One region of the Paragemmobacter aquarius genome, then DNA from elsewhere that is predicted to be linked to it. Evidence: riboswitches for the same ligand, from Rfam matches in the RefSeq annotation. Region 1 holds a riboswitch; each other region holds the start of a gene.
What was found. Region 1 has a riboswitch for cobalamin ahead of HYN69_RS20010 (DUF1636 family protein). Riboswitches for the same ligand answer to the same signal wherever they lie in the genome.
Positions count from the first base shown of each region.

Region 2: it holds a riboswitch for cobalamin, as region 1 does, so the genes downstream of both, bluB (5,6-dimethylbenzimidazole synthase) here and HYN69_RS20010 (DUF1636 family protein) in region 1, are expected to answer to the same signal.
Region 3: it holds a riboswitch for cobalamin, as region 1 does, so the genes downstream of both, HYN69_RS19285 (DUF1636 family protein) here and HYN69_RS20010 (DUF1636 family protein) in region 1, are expected to answer to the same signal.
Region 4: it holds a riboswitch for cobalamin, as region 1 does, so the genes downstream of both, HYN69_RS05205 (CbtB domain-containing protein) here and HYN69_RS20010 (DUF1636 family protein) in region 1, are expected to answer to the same signal.

Region 1 is NZ_CP028920.1:156,292-161,845, reverse strand. It holds gene cobF (precorrin-6A synthase (deacetylating)) at 1-558, shown strand, start outside; gene HYN69_RS20025 (FecCD family ABC transporter permease) at 555-1,604, opposite strand; gene HYN69_RS20020 (ABC transporter substrate-binding protein) at 1,617-2,540, opposite strand; gene HYN69_RS20015 (ABC transporter ATP-binding protein) at 2,556-3,341, opposite strand; gene HYN69_RS20010 (DUF1636 family protein) at 3,338-3,790, opposite strand; cobalamin riboswitch at 3,821-4,034, opposite strand; gene HYN69_RS20005 (GTP-binding protein) at 4,153-5,367, shown strand; gene HYN69_RS20000 (DUF1826 domain-containing protein) at 5,364-5,554, shown strand, end outside.
Region 2 is NZ_CP028920.1:17,309-22,862, forward strand. It holds partial or broken gene HYN69_RS19300 (threonine-phosphate decarboxylase) at 1-859, opposite strand, end outside; gene HYN69_RS19305 (propanediol utilization protein) at 874-1,680, opposite strand; gene bluB (5,6-dimethylbenzimidazole synthase) at 1,673-2,353, opposite strand; cobalamin riboswitch at 2,396-2,581, opposite strand; partial or broken gene HYN69_RS21595 (hypothetical protein) at 2,844-3,038, opposite strand; gene HYN69_RS19320 (Mu transposase C-terminal domain-containing protein) at 3,533-4,918, shown strand; gene HYN69_RS19325 (TniB family NTP-binding protein) at 4,920-5,554, shown strand, end outside.
Region 3 is NZ_CP028920.1:11,496-17,049, forward strand. It holds gene cobN (cobaltochelatase subunit CobN) at 1-1,824, opposite strand, end outside; gene cobW (cobalamin biosynthesis protein CobW) at 1,834-2,868, opposite strand; gene HYN69_RS19285 (DUF1636 family protein) at 2,872-3,228, opposite strand; cobalamin riboswitch at 3,318-3,552, opposite strand; gene cobO (cob(I)yrinic acid a,c-diamide adenosyltransferase) at 3,596-4,249, shown strand; gene HYN69_RS19295 (cobyric acid synthase) at 4,254-5,554, shown strand, end outside.
Region 4 is NZ_CP028918.1:1,071,018-1,076,571, forward strand. It holds gene cobM (precorrin-4 C(11)-methyltransferase) at 1-106, shown strand, start outside; gene HYN69_RS05190 (cobyrinate a,c-diamide synthase) at 106-1,428, shown strand; gene cobA (uroporphyrinogen-III C-methyltransferase) at 1,425-2,150, shown strand; gene HYN69_RS05200 (DUF1636 family protein) at 2,147-2,455, shown strand; cobalamin riboswitch at 2,511-2,731, shown strand; gene HYN69_RS05205 (CbtB domain-containing protein) at 2,767-2,946, shown strand; gene HYN69_RS05210 (CbtA family protein) at 2,951-3,685, shown strand; gene cobF (precorrin-6A synthase (deacetylating)) at 3,732-4,490, shown strand; gene pepT (peptidase T) at 4,494-5,554, shown strand, end outside.

The sequences.
Region 1 (5,554 bases):
CCGGTGCGTGATCCGGCAACGCCTGACTATGTCACACGCGTCAATGACTGGCACGATGCCATCGCCGCCCGTTGGGAGGCAGCGATCCGCGCGCATCTGGAATTGGGCGGCGGGCCGCGCGTGGCACTGCTGGTCTGGGGCGATCCGTCGCTGTATGACAGCACGCTGCGCATCGCCGGGCGGGTCGGCCTGCGGCTGCCGCTGACGCTGGAGGTGATCCCCGGCATCACCGCGATCCAGATGTTGTGCGCGGCCCATGCCATCCCGCTGAACGATCTGGCCGCACCCGTCACCATCACCACGGGCCGGGCGCTGCGGATGGACGGCTGGCCCGACGGGGCAACCACCATCGTCGTCATGCTGGATGCGGGCGGCGCGTTCCGGGTGCTGGATCCGGCCGAGCTGACCATCTGGTGGGGGGCCTATGTCGGCATGGCCGAGCAGATTCTGCGGGCAGGACCGCTGGCGCAGGTGCAAGACGACATTCTGGCCACCCGCGCGACAGCCCGCGCCGCGCATGGCTGGATCATGGACATCTACCTGATCCGCAAGACCTAAGGCCTGCGCGCCATCATCCAGATGAAGAACACCCCGCCCACAAGGCCGGTGACCACGCCGATCGGCATGTCTTCGGGGGCGACAGCCACCCGGGCCAACGCGTCGGCCCAGATCAGGAACACCGCCCCCGCCAGCGCCGAGGCCGGCAGCACTCGCGCGTTGTCACCGCCCACCACCAGCCGCACCAGATGCGGCATCATCAGGCCAACAAATCCGATCAACCCGGAAAACGCCACCATGACGCCGGTGATCAGGGCGGCGGCGACAAAGACGGCAAGGCGAAAGCGGCCAACCTCGATGCCAAGGCTTGCTGCTGTCTCGTCGCCAAGGCTCATGGCATTCAGCCGCCCGGCTTGTGCCCAAAGCCAAAAGCCACAGGGCAGCAGCACGGCCATCGGCCAGATCAGATGGGACCATTGCGCCAGCCCGAGCCCGCCCAGCATCCAGAACACAACCGTATGGGTCGCCCGCGGATCGCCCAGAAAGATCAGGATATTGGCCCCCGCCATGATGACAAAGCTGACGGCTACCCCGGCCAGCACCAGCCGGTCGGCACTGCTGGCCCCGGCCAATTGCGCAACCCCAAGCACCAGAACAGTCGCCACCAGCGCACCGCCAAAGGCCATCAGCGGCACGGTCAGCAGCCCAAGGAACAGCCCGGTGTGCAACAGCGCCGCAATCGCGCCAAAGGCTCCGCCCGACGAGATACCCAGCAGATGCGGGTCGGCCAGCGGATTGCGCGTGACCGATTGCAACGCCGCCCCCACCAGCCCAAGCCCCGCCCCGACGAGCCCAGCCAGCACCACGCGGGGAAATCGGATTTCCCAGACGATGTTGGCACGGCCCGCGCTCCAGCCCGGGGTCACGATGCCCGGCAAAATGCGGTCAAGCGCAACGCCCCAGACCGTAGCCAATGGAATTGCCACCGCCCCCACCGACACCGCCACCATGACGGAAACCAGCAGCACCGCCGCCGCCGCAAGGGCGATGCCGGTGCAGGTCCCGATCTTGCGGGCCAGGGACGGAAGGGCAGTGGCGTCAGCCATGGTCTATTGCCCTCAGAAGCCAGCGACCAGCTTTTCCACCGCCTTGATGTTGCGGGGGCCGGGGGTCGCCTCAACATATTCCAGCACGACGAAACGGTCGTTCTTGACCGCGTCGATATTGGCGAAGGCTGGGTTCTCCTTCATGAAGGCGATCTTCTGTTCGGCCGTCACATCACCGTAGTTGACGATCACGATCACCTCGGGGTTGCGTTCCACCACGGGCTCCCAAGCGATCTCGGCCCAGCTTTTTTCCAGATCATTCATGATGTTGATGCCACCCGCGGCCTCGATCAGCGCGGTCGGCATGGCATAGGCGCCGGCGGTAAAGGGCGCTTCTTCGCCGCTGTCATAGACGAACACGCGCAAGGGCGCGCTACGCTCCACACCCGCCGTCACTTTGGCCAGACGGGCCTGCCAACCTGCGACCAGCGCCTGCGCGCGCTCTTCGACCCCGAAGATGCGGCCAAGGTTCAGGATGTCGGCATACATGTCATCCATGCTGGACTTGGCCTTGGGGCCGATATGGATGCAGCTTTCGGTCAGCTCGTAGGTCTGGATGCCCAAGGGTTCCAGCGTCTCGGGCGTGACCTCGCCGCCGACCTTCATGCCATAGTTCCAACCCGCGAAGAAGAAGTCAGGCTCGGCCCCCGCCAGCACTTCCTTGGTTGGGTATTTGGCCGACAGTTCCGGCAGTTCGGCAACCCCTGCGCGCATGTCTTCGTCCAGCGTCTTCCAGCCGGAGATGCCAGTATAGCCAATCATCGTGTCGCGCAGCCCCAGTACCAGCATCATTTCGGTCAGGTTCACATCGTTCGAGATGGCGCGGGTCGGGGCGGCGTCGAACGTTACCTCGCGGTCGCAGCTTTTCACGGTGACGGGATAAGCATAGGCAGTCGTTGCGGATAGCAGGAGTGCAAGAAGCGAGAGACGAATCATGTTGGGTCCTTTGGGTCAGAGTTGGAACGAGAAACGCGGGCTTGGCCCGGTTCGGTCAATGCGCGCCTTGACGTGGAACGCATCGGCAAGGGTGGCTTCCGACAGCGCTTGATCGGGCGGTCCGTCGGCGAGGACGCGGCCATCGCGCAGGATCAGCACGCGTTCAGAGAATTCGGCTGCAAGGGTCAGGTCATGCAGCGTAGCGATAACGGTCAGTCCCAGCCCCTTGAGCAGGGCCAGAAGTTCCAACTGATGGCGGATGTCCAAATGGTTGGTCGGTTCATCCAGCACAATCACGCGCGGTTGCTGCGCCAGCGCACGTGCCACCATCACCCGCTGACGCTCGCCCCCCGACAGGGTGCCAAAGGCGCGGTCGGCCATACCGTACAGGTCCATCCGCAGAATGGCGCCCTCGATGATCGCGGCATCTTCGAACCCGGCGGTGGAAAGGGCCGCGCCCCACCCCCTGCGATGCGGCAAACGACCCAGTGCCACGATCTGCCGGGCGGTCAGGGCGAAATCCGTGGGCTGTTCCTGCAGCACGGCGGCAAGGTTGCGCGCGGCCTCGGGGGCGCCCATCGCCCAGATATCGCGGCCGATCAAACGCACGGTGCCTTTCCGCGGGGACTGATGGCGGTAAATGAGGCGGAGCAGCGAAGACTTGCCCGCACCATTGGCCCCGCAGATCGCCATGATCTGCCCGTGCGGCACGGCAAAGCTGATGTCGGACAGGATGTCAGGCCGCCCCTTGGGCCCCCATGAGACACCTGTCAATTCCACGGCGGGCTTTTGGGCCGTCACTGGATCGCCCCTTCGCGGGTGACAATCAGGGCCGCCGGTATTCTCGCCAGCGTGTTGTCACAAAGGCGCGGGGGGCAATCGCGACCGCTCATCCAGCCGTCATCGACAGCCGCATAGAGTCGCGAGAATTCCACAAGATCATCAATCGGCTGGGCCGGATCAATGTCGCCAAACAGCCAGGTCGCCTTGGCATTGGCCCGCCAGCCGACCACACAAGCCCCGCCATGGTCCGGCACGCAGCCTGCAAGGCAGGCGGTCCCGGACACTTCGAATTCATCGCCAAGACCTGCCGCCGCAATGGCCGCGCGCAGCCTTTTCAGCAGGGCAAAGCCCGGCGCGCAACTGCTGCCCCTGTGCTTGCAGGCCTTGCAGACCAAAATCTGATGCGGCGCGGATTGCACCACGGAATAGGCAGGCGTACCCGCAGGCCGCCGCGGTCTATCGTCCATCGAAGACTCCTTCCGGGGCACCCCGCCCGGTGGTTGCTGACTTCGATGGCAGGTCTCCTGACTCGCGGGTCTGGGCTTTCCCCGCCTTCCCAGCCTGTAAAAGGCCAGTGGCATCGGGGGTCGCTCGCCGCTTACAGTTGCGGGGGCAGTCACGGAATTGGCGGCTAATGCCTACACCACACCGTATTCCCTTTTCACCCGGCCGCGCGTGGTTTGGCCGGGAACCATCGTGCCCGAAGATGCCGCCTCCTGTGGGCGTGGTCAATCCGCATTCCGACCGGGCACACCCGCCAAACGACATTGCAGTTCCTTCTGATTCGCTCTAAGTAGATTTGTTATAGTATAACATAACAGAGTGAGCCATGCACCTTAGCCAAACCGACCCCCGACTTCCCGTCACCGTCCTGTCCGGCTTTCTGGGGGCCGGGAAGACCACGCTTCTGAACCACGTCCTGAACAACCGCGACGGCCGCCGCGTGGCGGTGATCGTCAACGACATGTCCGAGGTGAACATCGACGCCGACCTCATCCGCGAAGGGGCAGAATTGAGCCGGTCAGAGGAAAAATTGGTCGAGATGACCAATGGTTGCATTTGCTGCACTCTGCGCGACGACCTGTTGACTGAGGTGCGGCGGCTGGCGTCCGAGGGGCGGTTCGACTATCTGCTGATCGAAAGCACAGGCATTGCCGAGCCGCTTCCCGTCGCCGCGACCTTTGATTTTCGCGATAAGAATGACATTAGCCTGTCAGATGTGGCGCGGCTGGATACCATGGTCACGGTCGTAGATGCCGTGAACCTGCTCCGCGATTTCTCCAGCCATGACTTTCTGGCCGACCGGGGCGAGAGCCTTGGTGATCAGGATACGCGCAGCCTGGTGAACCTGCTGACCGAGCAAATGGAATTCGCCGACGTCGTCGTGCTGAACAAAGTGGGCGACGCCACGCCCGCCCAGGTCGATGCCGCCCGCAAGATCATCCGGGCGCTGAACCCTGATGCAAAGGTGATCGAAACCAGCCATTCGCGCGTGGACCCGAATCAGATCTTCGACACAGGGCTCTTTGATTTCGACACCGCGCACGAACATCCGATGTGGGCCAAGGAGCTTTATGGCTTCGCCAACCACACGCCGGAAACCGAGGAATACGGGATCTCCTCTTTCGTCTACCACGCTCGCGAACCCTTTGATCCGGCCAAAATCCATGCCGTGCTGAACGGTCCCCTGCCGGGCGTGATCCGCGCCAAAGGGCATTTCTGGATCGCCACGCGGCCCGATTGGGTGGCCGAGTTCAGCCTGGCCGGGGCCATGTCATCAGTCACGCCCTTGGGGCGCTGGTGGGCAAGCGTCCCCGCGGAACGGCTGCCCAAGCACCCCGAGGCGCAGGCCGAAATTGCTTCGAAATGGGCCGAACCCTGGGGCGACCGGCGGCAAGAGATCGTCTTTATCGGCGCGGACCTTGACCGAGAGGCGATTTGTGCCGCGCTGAACGCAGCCCTTGTCACCACCTGTGATTTTACCCCGCAAGCGTGGAGCAAGCTTACCGATCCTTTCCCGCAGTGGAATGCGAAGGCGGCATGACGGGCGCGCTTCGCAAACCCCGCCCGCGCGCTGTCTGGGTGGCCGCCTCTGACCACTCGGAGGGCCTTGGGCGCATCCACGAACCGGGTGTCGCCGCAGCGCTATGGCGCAGGCAGCGCGATCCGGGCTTTGCCGCCTGGATCGAGGGGGTGTCCCCCGACAAGCTGCCGCGTCTTCGAGCGCAAAT
Region 2 (5,554 bases), 140 kb from region 1:
TGGCGCGCCAGCCGGTGCTGCGCGGCTTCTGCGTCGGGCGTCTCATAAAGACGGAACAGCGTTGTGCCCCCGCTATCTTCCAACCCGCCACCCGGGCCAGATCATCGGCGCGGCCAGCGTCTAGTGCCAACTGCGCGCGCATTGCATCCGCCCAGCCCGTATCGGAGATCGCCTGCCGTCCGATCTCGATTGCCGGGCCAGAGACGGCCCAAGGCCCAGCCATCCGCGCCAGCGCCGCAATGTCGCTATCGGCCCCAAAGGCGAAGCCAAGCCGCAAGCCTGCCAGCCCGTAAAACTTACCAAAAGACCTCAGGATTAGCAGGTTATCCTGCCCTGCCCGCGGCAAAAGCGAAAGCCCGGGGGAGATGTCACCAAAGCTTTCGTCCACCACCAGAAACCCAACCTTTCGGGACAGGGTAAGCAAATCGTGCGGGGTATGGCGGCGCCCGTCGGGTTTATTGGGGTTCACCACCACGGCAAGGCTGGCACTGTGCAGGGCTTCTGGCGTGCTGACATTGGCAACATCCCAGCCTGCCTGTGACAGACACGCCGCGTGTTCGTTATAGGTCGGCCCCAGCACTGCCGCACGCCCGGCGGGCCGCAACAAGGGCATTAGTTGAATAGCCGCCTGCGCGCCCGCAAGCGCTATTCCGGCCGCTTGATCTGATGCTCCCCATGCGCGCGCCGCCTGCGCCACCAAACCCGCCTGACTTGCCCGAGTCGGCAGGCTGCGCCAACAGTCCGGGTCAAGCAGGGGCAATGGCCAAGGGCGGCGGTTGATACCCGTGCACAGGTCAATCCAGTCGCCCGTGCCGAAAACGGCCATCGCCTGATCCAGATTTCCGCCGTGATCGCGCATAGATGTGCTCCTTGTCATTCGCCCAAGGTGGCCAGATGATGAACACCTCGCAACCCAGCCTCACGCAATGCCGCCATACCATGGCGCGGCAGAGCGCCCGGGGCAAAGATCAGCGCCCGCGCCGCACCCGAATGCGACATCATCCACCCAAGCGCCCCCAGATCGTGTGCAAGCCGTTCGGTCGGGTCCTCCGACGGGCCGCGAAGGGCAACGCAGCGCGCCGCACTCTCGCTGGCAAGAGCGGCACGGGTGGCCAGCGGGGCCTCGGCCTGCCAACGCTCCAGAAGGTCCGATACGTCGGCATATGCCAGATCGCCCGCTTGCGTCGGCCGTGCTGGACCCCAAAACCCGGCCAGCAGGTGCGCGCGCGGCTGCGGCGACAATCGCGCCAGAACCCGCCCCTGACGCGAGGCCCACAAGAGCCGCGAAGGTTGGGCGAACATCAGCGGATCGCTGGCTCCTTCGGCGGCCACACAAGCCCGCGCCAGAGACAGCGGCGCAAGCGCCCGCCCAGCAAAGGCCGCGACCCCCAGCAGACCAGCGGTGGACATGCCAGTGCCCAGGCCAGGCGGATAAGGCACCCGCAGTAGGGTCCGCCCCGGTGGCAATCCACCAAGCGCCCGCGCAAACCGCGCCAGCAACGCCGGATCCATTGGGCCATGCGTCACCGACTGACACGCCAGCCCGACACCCGCACGCCAGCGCGCAATCACCCGCGGACCGGCAGGCGTCAGCGTGATCAGCGCCACTGGGCCAGCTGGCCCCAGCCGCCCCTGCATCCATTCGCCGAAATGGCAGGGCACCGAAATCGGTCTAGGCACGCCGCCCCCAGCGTTCGGCAAAAACAAGATCGGCCAGTGGAACCCGCTGGGCCCAGCCTTTCGCTTGCAACTCGGGCTCGGAATAAAGCGCATCGACATGGCCAAGGCACAGCCACGCCACCGCGCTGACATGATTGGGCAGATCCAACAGTTGCTGCATGTCGGCGGGGTCAAAGATGCTGACCCAACCGACGCCAATCCCTTCGGCCCTTGCCGCCAGCATCAGGTTCTGCACAGCGCATACAGTGGAATAGACATCCATCTGCGGTTGATGCGTGCGCCCCAACACCACTGGGCCACCCCGGCTGTGATCGCATGTGACACACAGGCTTATGGGTGCGGTCAGTATGCCCTCCAGTTTGAGCGACGAATAAAGCGCACGGCGGTCTTCGGGAAACATCGCCTGTGCCTCGGCATTGGCCTTGGCAAATGCCGTCTGCGCCCGAAGCTTTACTGCCTCTGACCGGATCACGATGAAATTCCAAGGCTGCGACAGCCCGACGGAGGGCGCATGATGCGCTGCTGTCAGCAGGCGCAACAGTGTGGCGTCGTTAATTGGGCGGTCGGTAAACTGACTGCGTACGTCGCGGCGGGTGTGAATCGCGCGATATACGGCAGCGCGCTCGGCCTCGGCAAACGGCCCGGCATCAGTCAAGAACGGTTCGGCGGTCATAGTCTTCCCCTGCACAGAAACGGGACCTGCGCCGGCCATCGCCCGCCCCGGTTTCGTCTGGCCGGTCTTCTGACTTGGCTTCATCCGGAACCACGCCTTCCCGAACCTTTCGGCCAGTGGCATTTGTGGTCCCGTCCACTTTACAGCGTTGGGCACGTCGCGGAGTTGCACCGCGTTCCCGATTATCCCCTCGCCAAGACGAAGGGCACCAGACAACAACTGGCTTAATCCCACTGAAACGCGCGCGCAACTGCACATCGGAGGGACGCCATCTCCAAGAACGCCATAGCTTGTGTGGCGGTAACTGACAAATCGGACTTGGGCGTTTCTCATGATTTTGTTGCGGTCCAAATGCTGCAACTTCGCCTTTTGGGTAGCTTGCCGTTAGCAAACAAGAAAGAACGCGTTTCAGAGGATCGAAATTTGTTTGCTCTGCAAAAACAAAAAGCCGTACTGCGACTTCGGTTCGCGGTTTCAATTGGGAGAGGTATCACCTCCGAATTTCTCCGGCCAAAACAGCACGGCCATGAACTGCAAGCGTCGCCGTGAACCTCGGACAACCCAACTGCCGGATGACGTCTACGATGCGTGCGTCGTAAGCAGCCTGCCCGATGAGGCGACAAAGGTCAGAGGCATGAAATTCCCGGTTGGAACTCGGCGCGGCGCGGATCTGGTCATGAAATTCCTGCATCTTGGGATCTTCTTTGGCCAACGGTTCTGGCTCAGATGAAGCTTTTGGAGCCGTGCTTGACGAACCGGTCCGCCAACGGCGCATGAACCCGAGTGTCGCGTAGCCCTTAAATGCGGTATGCGAAAGTCAACAAAATCAAAGGGGCGGCTTTGCCATTAAATATGGTATCTTGCCTTTAAATTCGACATTCTTGCCATTAAAGCTGACACAGGGTGCGCGGGGTTGGACGGTTGGCAGCGATAGTGGGTAATGACGAAGACTGTGGCGATTCTGGTGTTGAGGCGCTGCGCCGGGCATCGGTCCTTCGACCGCTTGTACAGGCGTATCTCAGCCGCACCGGGAGCTTGGAGAGCGGCATACGTGATGCAGTCTGGGAGCTTGGCGTCAGCAAGACCACTGTCTGGCGCTGGATTCGACGACTTGCGGAAGAAGGTGGCCGGACAAGCGCTCTTGTTCCCCGCAAACGCGGCCGACCCACGGGGTCGGTCATGGTGCCCGCTGATGTCGAAGGTATAATCGAAGACCATTTGACTCGATACTACCTTCGGCGAGAACGCCCCAGCCTGGCGCGAGTTGTGACAGAAATCCGCAGTGCCTGCCTTGAGAGTGGGTTTCAGCCGCCGACGCGCCGCACCGTTCAGCGGCGGCTTGATGCGATGGATGCCCGCGAAGTCATGAAAGCACGCGAGGGCGCAAAGGCAGCGCGCCAAAGGTTTGCGCCGGTGACGGGAAGGAACAGATCAGTACGACCGCTGGACGTTGTGCAGATCGATCACACACCAGCGGACATCATCCTTGTCGACAGTTTCGAGCGCAAACCCATCGGCCGGCCTTGGGTGACCTTGGCGATCGATATCGCCACGCGCATGGTGACGGGATACCACGTCAGCTTCGAGGCGCCGTCTCGCCTTTCGGTGGCCCTTTGCCTAACGCGGGCTGTTGCGCCCAAAGCAGAGTTTCTGGCCGACCTCGAGTGTAGTGTCCCGTGGCCCGCGCAGGGCAAGCCGGACAGCATTCACGTCGACAATGGTCGCGATTTTCGGTCACGCGCCTTTCAATCGGCCTGCGCCGAATGGGGGATCAATCTGGTCTATCGCCCGCCGGGGAGCCCTCACTTTGGTGGGCATGTCGAGCGGCTGATCGGGACCATGATGGGCGCGGTGCATCTCTTGCCAGGAACAACGCAGTCGTCGGTCGCGGCCAAGGGCGGCTATAACGCGGAAGCCATGGCGGCGATGACTTTGCGAGAGTTTGATCGGTGGTTTGCCTTGGAAATCTGTCGCTACAACAACAGCATTCATTCGAGCCTTGGCTGCACACCTGTCGCCAAGTGGGAAGCGCTCGCCGGGGAGATGTCCGGCGACATCCCTTTCGACATGGAGGCGTTTCGGGTGAGTTTCCTGCCAAGTGAGCTGCGGCAAGTACGTCGTGACGGCATCCATCTGTTCGACCTGCGCTACTGGTCCGACGCCCTCGCGGGCTATGTCGGTCGCCAGGACGGAAAGGTGGTCGTCCGCTACGATCCCCGCGATCTCTCGTCCGTCTGGATCGAACTGGACGGCGACAGATGTGTCGAGGCCCGGTACCGCAACCTTGAAATCCCGCCGGTGTCGCTCTGGGAATACCGGGAGGCCATGCAAAAGGCACGGGCCATGGGCAAAGTGGGCACGAATGAATTGGTCCTTGCCGAATTGATCCGGCAGCAACGCCAAATCGAGGGTGAGAGCCGCGCGCTGACCAAGGCAGAGCGCCGATCCCGTGAAAGGAGTTCTTCGATGAAGGGTCTGGCCGCCGATGATCGGGTGTCGGAGGGGCTGCGACCAGTCGACACCGGTGATACATCGCGCCCCATGTTTAAGGTGGAGCGCTGGTGAATTGAGGACAGAAACAGAAGCAGACGGCCGCATCGCCCTCATTCAATCGGATATCTGGATCGGCTTTCCGCGGGCGGAACAAGTGCTGGACCGGCTGCAAGGCCTTATCGAGATGCCACGGCAGACTCGAATGCCGGGCCTTCTCGTGCATGGGGCCTCTGGCATCGGGAAGACGATGATCGCCCGCAACCTGTCGCGCAGGTACGCGCCGGAATACGATCCGGAATCAGGTATCACGCGCACTCCGCTGCTTCTTTTGCAGGCACCACCAGCGCCGGACGAGCGGCGGTTCTACATGCACATCCTCGCTGCCGTCGGCGCTCCGTCATCAGCGTTAAGCTTGCGGGCCCAAAGCGTCGCTTCGCTTGAGGTCCGCGTTGTTGGCCTTCTTCGCGACCTCGGGCTTCGGATGATCATGATTGACGAAGTCCACAACCTCCTCGCGGGAACCCATCGCGAACAACGCCGCTTCCTGAATGTTCTGCGTTATCTCAGCAATGAACTCGAGGCATCGCTGGTTTGCTTTGGAGTCAGCGAAGCGGTCGATGCCATTCGCGGCGATGTCCAACTCGCGCGACGCCTGGATGAACACCACCTGCCAAACTGGCGCGACGATGCCGAGTTCTCGGACATGAT
Region 3 (5,554 bases), 140 kb from region 1:
GTCGGCGGTGGAATATTCGTCCAATAGCCGTTCCAGACGGTGCATCCCTTCGGGCACCACGGCGGCGCGCAAGGGCGGCGGCATGTGGCCAAGGGTCAGCGCGCCGATGCGCCGCTTGGCCTGTGCGGCCTCGCCCGGATCGTTAACGATAAACGGATAGATCACCGGCAGATCGCCCACCAGCGCCTCGGGCCAGCAGGCGGCGGAAAGCGCCACCGATTTGCCCGGCAGCCATTCCAGCGTGCCATGCGCACCCATGTGCAGGATAGCGTGCAACCCCTGCGCGCGCAGCCACAGATAGAACGCCACATAGCCATGCCGGGGCACGCGCGACAGATCATGGTATTCGCCGTCGCGCAGGGCGACCTCGCCGCGTTCGGGTTGCAGCGCCACCAGTACGTCCCCAGCCCTCGTCGCGGCAAAATGGAACGCGCCATCGCGGCAGGCAGGGTCATCCTCGGGCGCGCTCCACGCGCCGTACAGCGCGTCGCGCAAAGGATCAGGCAGACTGGTCAGCGCGGCCAGATAGTCCTTCAGCGGCCATGCCAGCGTGTCGTTTTGCAAGGCTGGGGCCAGCGCGCATGGCCGCGCGCCATAGCCCGCCGCGCCCAGATCGGCCAGCAGGCCTTCGGTCGAGGCCAGCGCATCCAACCCCACCGCATGCGCCATCTGATGCGGGCGACCGGGATAGGTGGACAGGATCACTGCCAGACGGCGCTGGTCAACCGGCGTTTGCGCCAGCCGCAGCCAGCCCATGACCCGCGCCACCACGGCAGCCACCCGGTCCCGGTCCGCCCGATGGGCAAAGCGCGAAAATTGCAGGTCGGGATCGCGTTTGGCCGCAGTCTTGAAGGACACAAGGCCCGCGAACAGCCGCCCGTCCACCTCGGGCAGCACGACATGCATCGCAAGGTCTGCCGGTGACAGGCCACGATCCGACCCGGCCCAGTCGCGGCGGCGCGCGGTGGACAGCGCTACCTGAAACACCGGGCACCCCGCCACGTCAAACGGTGTGGACCCATCATCGCCGCGCGCCGAAAAGGCGGTTGCGTTGATGATCGCAGGCGGACATGCCTGCGCCAGCACGGGGCGCAGCCAATCGGCAAAACCCGGCGCCTTGAGCGACGGCGCAAAGACGCCCACCGCAGACACGCCCTGCGCACGCAGGCCAAGGATCAGCGCGTCGATGGGGCCGGTATCGGCCGCCGTAAGATAACTGCGATAGAAACTCACCAGCACGACCCGCCCCGGCGGCAGGTCCGCGATCACGCCCTGATCGGGGTCATAGATCCCCATGTCGGGCATCCGTTTATCGCCCGGCACCGGCCCGGCATACAGCCCCGCTGCCAGCGCCAGTTGCGCCAGCGCCGCCTGCGCTGCCACCGCGCCGCCCGCGTCACACAAATCCTGCAACCGCCGCAAGGTGGAGACCGGCAGGGTCGAGGCTGTATCCAGCGCCGGGTCCACCCGCCCGTCCGCAGGCAGCACCGCCAGCGCGATCCCCCGCCTGCGTGCCATGTCCTGCACCGACGCAATGCCGTAAGGCCAATAGGCTTCGCCGCCGATCAGGCGGATCAAGATTGCCTTTGCCCTCGACAGCGTCCGCTCGACATAGGTATCGACCGAGACGGGATGTTTCAGCGCAACAATATTTTGAAGCCGCAGGGACGGAAGACCGCCGCCAGCCCGCTGCCAGCCGGCCGCAAACGCGCCAAGGTCGCTGTCGGAAAACGACAGGACCACCAGATCGGCAGGGTCCTGCCCCGGATCAAACGGCGCCTCGGCCGTGTCCAACCCCCGACTGTCGCGAAAGACGACGTGCATCGCGGGTCCTTATGCCTCCAGCGCGGCGCGGATCGCGGCAGGGTCGATGTGGTGATGTTCCGCGATCACCACCAGCCGCGACTGGCGCGGCCCATCACCCCACGGTCGGTCATATTGGTGGCGCACCCGCTCTCCGACCGCCTGGACCAGCAGACGCATCGGCTTGCCCGTCACAGCGACATGGCCCTTGACGCGCAGGATGTGCTGATTGCGCGCCAGACGCTGGATGCGCAGGGCCAAATCGTCGGGGTCGGTGATTTCGGGCAGATCGATCACCACGCTGTCGAAATCCTCGTGCTCGTGGTCATCCTCGCCGTCGTGATGGCTGGGGCGCGCGGCGATGTCATCCTCGGCAGCGGCGTTAAGGCCCAGGATGAGGCGCGGGTCGATCCGGCCATCCGTCACAGGCAGGATCGCCACCTTGCGCGACATCTCGGCCTCGATCACGCCGCGGGCGGCGGTCAGCCCCACCTCGCCTGCCAGATCGGCCTTGGTCAGCAGGATCAAGTCGGCGCACAGGATCTGATCCTCGAACACCTCGGACAGGGGGGTTTCGTGGTCGATGCTGTCATCCGCAGCACGTTGCGCATCCACCGCCGCCACATCGGGGGCGAAGCGCCCGGCTGCCACCGCCTCGGCATCGGCCAGGCCAATCACGCCGTCAACGGTGATCCTTGACCGGATCGCGGGCCAGTCGAACGCCTTGAGAAGCGGTTTCGGCAGTGCAAGGCCCGAGGTTTCGATGAGGATGTGATCAGGGCGCACCGGCATTGCCATCAGCGCCTCGATCGTGGGGATGAAATCATCGGCCACGGTGCAGCAGATACAGCCATTGGCCAGCTCGACGATGTTTTCCACCGGGCAGTTTTCATCGGCGCAGGATTTCAGGATGTCGCCATCCACCCCCACCGTGCCGAACTCGTTGACCAGGATCGCCAGACGCTTGCCTTGCGGGTTTTGCATCAGGTGGCGGATCAGCGTGGTCTTGCCTGCCCCCAGAAAGCCGGTGATGACGGTGACGGGGATTTTGGTCAGGTCGGTCATGGATCAGGTCTCCAGCGGGGGAATGCGGGCAAGCGTTTGCTTGCGAAAGATGGTGGGGCGGTCGCGCCAGGGCACGATACCATCGGCAGAGCCGGCAAACAGCCCGGCCCCGCGCAGGATTTCGGGCACGTCATCGGTGGTCATCCGGCCATAGACATAAGACCAGCCGCCTGCTTTGCTGAGCGCGATCGCACAACCATGATCGCAGGCCGACAGACATTCCACCGCGCGCAGGGTCACGCCGTCGGGCAGGCCCGACTGCGCGACCGTGTCAAACAGGGTTTGACCGGGGGCGGTTTGCCCGTCGGGCAGCGGCTGACCAGCGCGGCAGGTGGTGCAGACATGCAAGACAGTCGTCATGGCCTCTCCCGTAAGTGTCGCACGGGGCAGCCTGCGGCATGGGCGTGATGCGCCCAAACTCCGAAGGTCGCGGAACACCCCGTCCGCGCGTTTCAGTTCTGGAGCTGGCAGGTCTCCCGGCTTGCGGATCTCAAGGCGGGCGCAAGGCCTGCCCCGGCGGGCTGCCCGTCTTCCCGAACCTTGCGGCCAGTGACGTGGGGCAGACCTTTCCGGTCACGGTCGCGGGGGCGGCTGCGCTTGGGGTTGCGGCAAGGCGTGCCGCAAATCCTGTCGCATTCCCTTTTCACCTGTCCTAAGACAGGCACCAACTCCTTCATGCCGTAGTCTGCCACAAGGATTGCGCTGTCAAGAACAAGGAAACGTCTCGATGTCCGCCACAAACGACACCTCCACCGAAGGCCCGGGGCCCGGTCAGGCCGACGATCTGGCCCGCCACGCAAGCAAGATGGCCAAGAAAAAGGCCGCCCGCGACAAGATCATGGCTGGAAAAGCAGGCGAACGCGGGCTTTTGATCGTGCATACCGGGGCGGGCAAGGGCAAATCCTCGTCCGGGTTCGGCATGGTCTTGCGCTGCATCGCACATGGGATGCCCTGCGCCGTGGTGCAGTTCATCAAGGGCGCCTGGGACACCGGCGAGCGGCGCCTGATCGAGGGTCATTTCAGCGCCCTGTGCCAGTTTCACGCGATGGGCGAAGGCTTTACCTGGGAAACCCAGGACAAGGCCCGCGACATCGCCGCCGCCCGCGCCGGTTGGGAAAAGGCCAAGGAGCTGATCCGCAACCCCGATATCCGCTTTGTGCTGCTGGACGAGATCAACATCGCCCTGCGCTATGATTACCTTGATCTTGACGAGGTGCTGGCCTTCTTGCGCGCGGAAAAGCCGCCGCTGACCCATGTCTGCCTGACCGGGCGAAACGCCAAGGACGCATTGATCGAGGCCGCCGATCTGGTAACCGAGATGACGCTGATCAAGCATCCGTTCCGGTCGGGCATAAAAGCCCAGCCGGGGGTGGAGTTCTGACGCGATGCCCGCGCTGATGATCCAGGGCTGCGGGTCGAACGTCGGCAAGTCGATGCTGGTGGCAGGACTGTGTCGCGCGGCGGTGCGGCGCGGGCTGTCGGTCGCGCCGTTCAAGCCGCAGAACATGTCGAACAATGCCGCCGTCACCGCCGATGGCGGCGAGATCGGCCGCGCGCAGGCATTGCAGGCGATAGCCTGCGGGCTGGAGCCGGTGACCGACATGAACCCGGTGCTTCTCAAGCCCGAGTCCGAGGTGGGCGCGCAGGTGATCGTGCAGGGCAAGCGGCTGACGACCGCGCGGGCGCGCGATTATGCGGCGCTGAAACCGCAGTTGATGGGGGCGGTGCTGGACAGCTTCCATCGCTTGCGCGGGGCGCATGATCTGATGATCGTCGAAGGCGCGGGCAGCCCGGCAGAGGTGAACCTGCGCGCGGGCGACATTGCCAACATGGGCTTTGCCCGCGCCGCCGATGTGCCGGTGGTTCTGGTCGGCGACATTGACCGAGGCGGGGTGATCGCGCAGATCGTGGGCACGCAGGCGGTGATCGACGCGGGCGATGCGGGAATGGTTGCGGGGTTTGTCATCAACAAGTTTCGCGGTGATCCGCGATTGTTCGACGACGGCTATGCCTTCATTCAGGCGCGCACCGGCTGGCGCGGCTTTGGCGTGGTGCCGTGGTTTTCCAAGGCCCATCTCCTGCCCGCCGAAGATGCACAGGACATCGGGTCAAGCCCGCGCGGTCTTGGCGGCAATGACGCCGTGACCATCGCCGCGCTCTGCTTTTCCCGTATCGCCAATTTCGACGACCTTGATCCGCTCAAGGCAGAACCGGGGGTCAATCTGGTGATGGTGCAACCCGGGCAGGCCATTCCCGGAGACGCACGGCTCGTGATCCTGCCCGGGTCGAAATCGACGCGCGGTGATCTGGCGTTTCTGCGGGCGCAGGGCTGGGATGTGGATGTGGCCGCCCATATCCGGCGCGGCGGGCATGTGCTGGGCATCTGCGGCGGCTATCAGATGCTTGGCCAGTCAATTGCCGACCCCGACGGCATCGAGGGCCCTGCCGGAGAAACGCCCGGCCTTGGCCTGCTTGACGTGCATACCCTGATGACCCCCGACAAGCGTTTGTCGCGGGTGCGCGGCTGCCATTTGGCCAGCGGCCAGCCCATAGAGGGGTATGAGATCCATATCGGGCGCACCAGCGGCCCTGATCGCGCCCGCCCCTTTGCCCGGATCGACGGCCGCCCCGAGGGCGCGATCCATGTCCAAGGGCGCATCAGTGGCACCTATCTGCACGGCATGTT
Region 4 (5,554 bases), on a different replicon from region 1:
TGCCATCGGGGCCGAGGAATTCGGGGAAAGCCGTTTGTATGCGGGCGATTATGACCGGCGGTATCGGCCTGTCGGCACGGCGCCGCGGTTTCCGGACGCTGTGTGATGCTGCCTGCGGGACTATTGGTATCCGCTCCGGCGTCAGGCACGGGCAAGACCACGGTGACGCTGGGCTTGCTGGCCGCATTGCGGGCGCGGGGGCTGAACGTGCAGCCGTTCAAGAGCGGGCCGGATTACATCGACCCGGCGTTCCACACGGCGGCGGCGGGGCGGGTTTCGGTGAACCTCGACGCATGGGCGATGACGGGCGGGATGCTCGACGGGTTGGTGGGCGCGGCGGGCGGGGCCGATCTGGTGATCGCCGAAGGGTCGATGGGGCTGTTCGACGGCGTGGCCCGGGCGGGTGAGGCCGGAACGGGCGCTTCGGCTGATATCGCGGCACGGATGGGCTGGCCTGTGGTTCTGGTGCTGGATGTGGGCGGGCAGGCGCAATCGGCCGCCGCCGTGGCGCTGGGCTTTGCGGCGATGCGGGCGGATGTGAAGATTGCGGGCGTGGTGCTGAACAAGGTGGCATCCCCACGGCACGAGGCGCTGGTGCGTGACGGGATGGAGCGGGCGGGGGTTCGGGTGTTCGGGGCCTTGCCGCGCCGTGCGTCGATCGCGCTGCCCGAGCGCCATCTGGGGCTGGTGCAGGCCGAAGAGATGGCGGGGCTTGCGGCGTTCATGGCCGAGGCGGGGGCGTTCATTGCCGAACATGTCGATCTTGATGCGGTGATCGCGGCGGCTTCCCCTACGCTTGCGGCGGGCGTTGCGGTTGCGGTGAAGGCTCCGGCAGGGCGGATCGCGCTGGCGCGGGATGCAGCGTTTTCCTTTGTTTACCCGCATCTTATCGATGCGTGGCGCAAGGACGGGGCGACGGTGTTGCCGTTTTCACCCTTGGCGGATGAAGCGCCTGATGACAGCGCGGATGTGTGCTGGGTGCCGGGGGGATACCCGGAATTGCACGCGGGGCGGCTGGCTGCGGCGTCGAATTTCCGTGCGGGGTTGCGGGCTTTCGCGCGGACGCGGGCGGTGCATGGCGAATGCGGCGGCTACATGGCGCTGGGCGCGGGGCTGGTGGCGGCGGACGGGACGCGGCACGAGATGGCCGGATTGCTGGGGCTGGAGACGAGTTTCGCCAAGCGGCGGATGCATCTTGGCTACCGCTTGGCCGAGACCCTGACCGAAACGCCGGGGCATGGCGCGGGCGCGCGGTTGCGCGGGCATGAATTCCATTACGCGACGATATTGGCGCAGCCCGATGCGGCGCTGGCGCGGGTGGTCGATGCGACGGGGGCCGAGGTGGCCGAAACCGGGTCATGGGCTGCGTTCGGGGGCGGCGGGCGCGTGACGGGGACGTTCTTTCACTTGATTGCGGAGGCCACATGACGGGCTTCGTCTCTTTCGTATCCTCGGGTCCTGGCGATCCGGAACTGCTGACGCTCAAGGCCGTGGCGCGGTTAAGGGAGGCGGATGCGGTGCTGTTCGACGACCTGTCCTCGGGGCCGATCTTGGGCCACGCGCGCGACGGGGCCGATCTGGTCGGTGTGGGCAAGCGGGCGGGGCGTGCATCGCCCAAGCAGGACCATGTCAGCCGTTTGCTGGTGGAATATGCCGCCACGGGCGCGCGGGTGGTGCGGCTGAAGTCGGGCGATTGCGGGTTGTTCGGGCGGCTCGAGGAGGAGACCGACGCTTTGCAGGCAGCGGGGATTCCTTATGAGATCATTCCGGGGGTGACGAGTGCGAGTGCGGCGGCGGCGGCGGCGGGGATACCGTTGACGCGGCGGCTGACGGCGCGGCGGGTGCAGTTTCTGACCGGCGCGGATGTGACGGGGGGGCTGCCCGCGGATTTGAACTGGGCCGCGCTGGCGGACCCGCTGGCGACGACGGTGGTGTTCATGGGCAAGCGCACGTTCGGGGCGATGTGTGCGGGGCTTATGGCGCACGGGTTGCCGGGGGATACTCCGGCGATGCTGGCCGAGTCGGTTGGGCATCCGGAGCAACGGCTGACGCGGACGACGATCGCGGGGCTGGCGGCGCTGCTGGCCGAGGGGCCGGGGCTGTTGCCGGGATTGATTCTATACGGTCCGCTTGCGGGGGATGGTGCGTGAAGATCACTGTCTGCGGCAGTTGCGCGCTGGGGCGGGCGGGGTTTGCCGAGACCCTGCGCGAGGCGCTGGGCGGGCTGGCCGAGGTGGCGCTGGTCGACTGCATGTCCGGTTGTGCGCGGGCATCGACGGTGGCGTTCAGGGATGCGGGCAAGACGGCCTATCTGTTCGGCGATGTGGTGGCGGATGACCTGCCCGAGCTGGTGGTTTTCGCGGGGCTTTACGGAGCGTCGGCTGATGGCAATCTGGCCGATGCGCGGGCAATCGGCGGGTTGCGGATGAAGGCCGTGGCGCGAATCCCCGGATAGGTCGCGCTTGGGCTGCGATCTGCCGCAAAGCACCTTGACCGCAGGGGCGGTTGATGTGCAGATGGAAGGGCAAGGTGCCCCGTTAACGTGCAAAGCACAGGGGCTGAAACGGGAATGGGGAAGGGGCGGACCGAATACGGCGCCCATGGCCCCAGCCGCCCCCGCGACTGTAAGCGGCGAGCGGCCTTCGACGACCACTGTTCCCGCAAGGGGATGGGAAGGTGAAGGCCGTTACGACCCGCGAGCCAGGAGACCGACCTTGCAGGGATGAAACATACGCCGTCGGGTGTGACGGTCGGGAGAACGACATTATGACGACCCTTGCTTCGGTCAAGAAATCCTCGGGCACGCTGGCACAGGCCGCGGGTTCGATCATCGCTGTCATGGCCATCGGCGTTGCGCTGATGTTCGTGGCGGGCCATGCCCAGTCGGCGACGCTGCACGATGCGGCGCATGACATGCGCCACGCGACCGGCTTCCCCTGCCACTGAACTGATGTTCCAGAGATTGGTGACCGGCGCGGTGTTCGCCGGTTGTGCAGCAGGGCTGATTGCCGCCCTGTTGCATTTTTCGTTTGTCCAAGCGCTTATCCTGACCGGCGAGCAGTATGAATCCGGCGCGCTGACGCATTTCGCGGGCGGCGGGGATCATGCGGTGCATGCGGATGCGGGCGAAGCGTCAGGCGAGGACGCGGGGCATGACCACGCGACGCATAAGCATGGCGAGAGTGGCGGATTGGCGCGGGACGGGCTTACGGTTCTGTTCACCGTGCTGATCTACGTGGCTTACGGCTTCATCCTGATCGCGGGTTTCGGTGCGGCTTCGACCTTCGGCGCGCGGATCGGGGCGGTGCAGGGGCTTTTGTGGGGGATCGGCGGGTTTGCCGTGTTCCAGCTTGCACCTGCGATGGGGCTTGCGCCCGAACTGCCCGGAACGGTTGCCGCCGATCTTGGTGCGCGGCAGGTCTGGTGGTGGGGGACGGCGCTGTTGACGGCGGCGGGCCTGCTGGGGCTGGGCTACGGGCGCAAGGCATGGGTGTTCGTGTTGGCGGGTGTGGCTTTGGCCTTGCCGCATGTCATCGGTGCGCCGACGCTGGGCGAATATTACGGCTCGGCACCGCCCGAGCTTGGCGCGGCCTTTGCGGCGCGCGTGCTGGGTGTCGGGCTGGTGGCATGGGCCGTGCTTGGCTGGGTTGCTGGCTCTGTCTGGGCGCGGGGCGAACGGGTATAGCGGGCGGGGGGCGGATGTTCCGCCCCCTGACCAAAGGGAGGGTGGTATGGAAAAGCTGGTCCTGATCGGCATCGGCACGGGCAACCCCGACCATCTGACGCTGCAGGCGATCAAGGCGATGCGGGGGGCGGACCTGATCCTGATCCCGCAGAAGGGGCCGGACAAATCCGACCTTGCCGGATTGCGCCATGCGATGCTGGCCGAACATGCGGCCGATGTGCCGGTGGCCGTGTTCGACATGCCCAAGCGCGATGTATCGGGCGGGTATCTGGCAGGGGTGGATGCCTGGCATGATGCGATTGCGGCGGCTTGGGTTGCAGCGATTGCAACGGTTCAGGACGGACGGGGATTTTCGCGAGATATTCGCACGGTTGCGTTGCTGGTCTGGGGCGATCCTTCGCTTTATGACAGCACGTTGCGGATCGCGTCGCGGCTTAAGCCTGCGCCTGTGGTGACGGTCGTTCCGGGGGTCACCTCGATGCAGGTACTTACGGCGGGGCATGCCATTCCGGTCAACGAGGTGGGTGCGCCCTTTACCGTCACCACGGGGCGGCAGTTGCGCGATCATGGCTGGCCTGCGGGGGTGGATACGCTGGTCGTCATGCTGGACGGGGAGTGTTCGTTCGGCTCGGTGCAGCCTGCGGGCGTGCATATCTGGTGGGGCGCCTATGTCGGCATGGCCGAGCAGGTCTTGGCCGAGGGGCCGCTTGCCGAAATGGCCACGACGATCCCGCCCTTGCGCGAGCGGCTGCGGGCCGAGCATGGTTGGATCATGGATATCTACGTTTTGCGCCGGAAGGGATGAGCGATGTTCGACCGCGAGCTTGAGGAACGGCTGGTGCGCTATGCGCGGGTCGACACGCAGAGCGACGAGACATCGGCCACGGGGCCGAGCACGGATATCCAGTGGGTTCTGGCGCGGATGCTGGCCGAGGAGTTGACGGGGATCGGGGCTGCCGATGTGCGGATTACGGAATATGGCGCGGTGCTGGCGACGGTTCCGGCCACGGCAAAGGGGCCGGTGATCGGGCTTCTGGCGCATATGGATACCGCGCCGCAGTTCAATGCGACGGGCGTGAAGCCTGTGGTGCATCGCGGCTACAACGGCGGGGATATCACGTTCCCCGATGCGCCGGAGTTGCGGCTTTCGCCCGAGAATTCGCGCCATCTGGCAGACAAGCTGGGGCATGACATCATCACCGCCAGCGGGACAACGCTGCTCGGGGCCGATGACAAGGCGGGGATCGCCATCATCATGACGCTGGCGCGGCATTTGTTGGCGAACCGGGATATTCCGCATACGGGGCTGCGGATCGCCTTTACACCGGATGAGGAGATCGGGCGCGGGGTGGACAAGCGTTTGCCTGCCGATCTGGGGGCCGATTTTGCCTATACGCTGGATGGCGGGATGGTGGGCGAGATCGAGTATGAAAGCTTTTCCGCCGATGGCGCGGTGGTGCGGGTCACGGGCGTGTCGGCGCATCCGGGCTATGGCAAGGGCAAGCTGGTCAATGCGCTGCATCTGGCGGCCAAGATCATCGCTGCGCTGCCGCAGGGCACGCTGGTGCCGGAAGTGACCGAAGGGCGCGAGGGGTTCGTGCATTGCTACCAGATGGGCGGCACGGCGGCCGAGGCCGAGTTGCGCTTCATCTTGCGCGATTTCGAACTGGACGGGTTGGCGGCGAAGGGGGCGCTGTTGCGCGCCGTGTGTGATGCGGTGCAGGCGGGCGAGCCAAGGGCGGTGATCTCGGTCGAGATCACCAAGCAGTATCGCAACATGCGCTATTGGCTGGAAAAGGACATGACGCCAGTCGAGTTGGCGCGGGCGGCCTGCGAGGCCGAGGGGATTGCTGCGGTATCGGTGCCGAT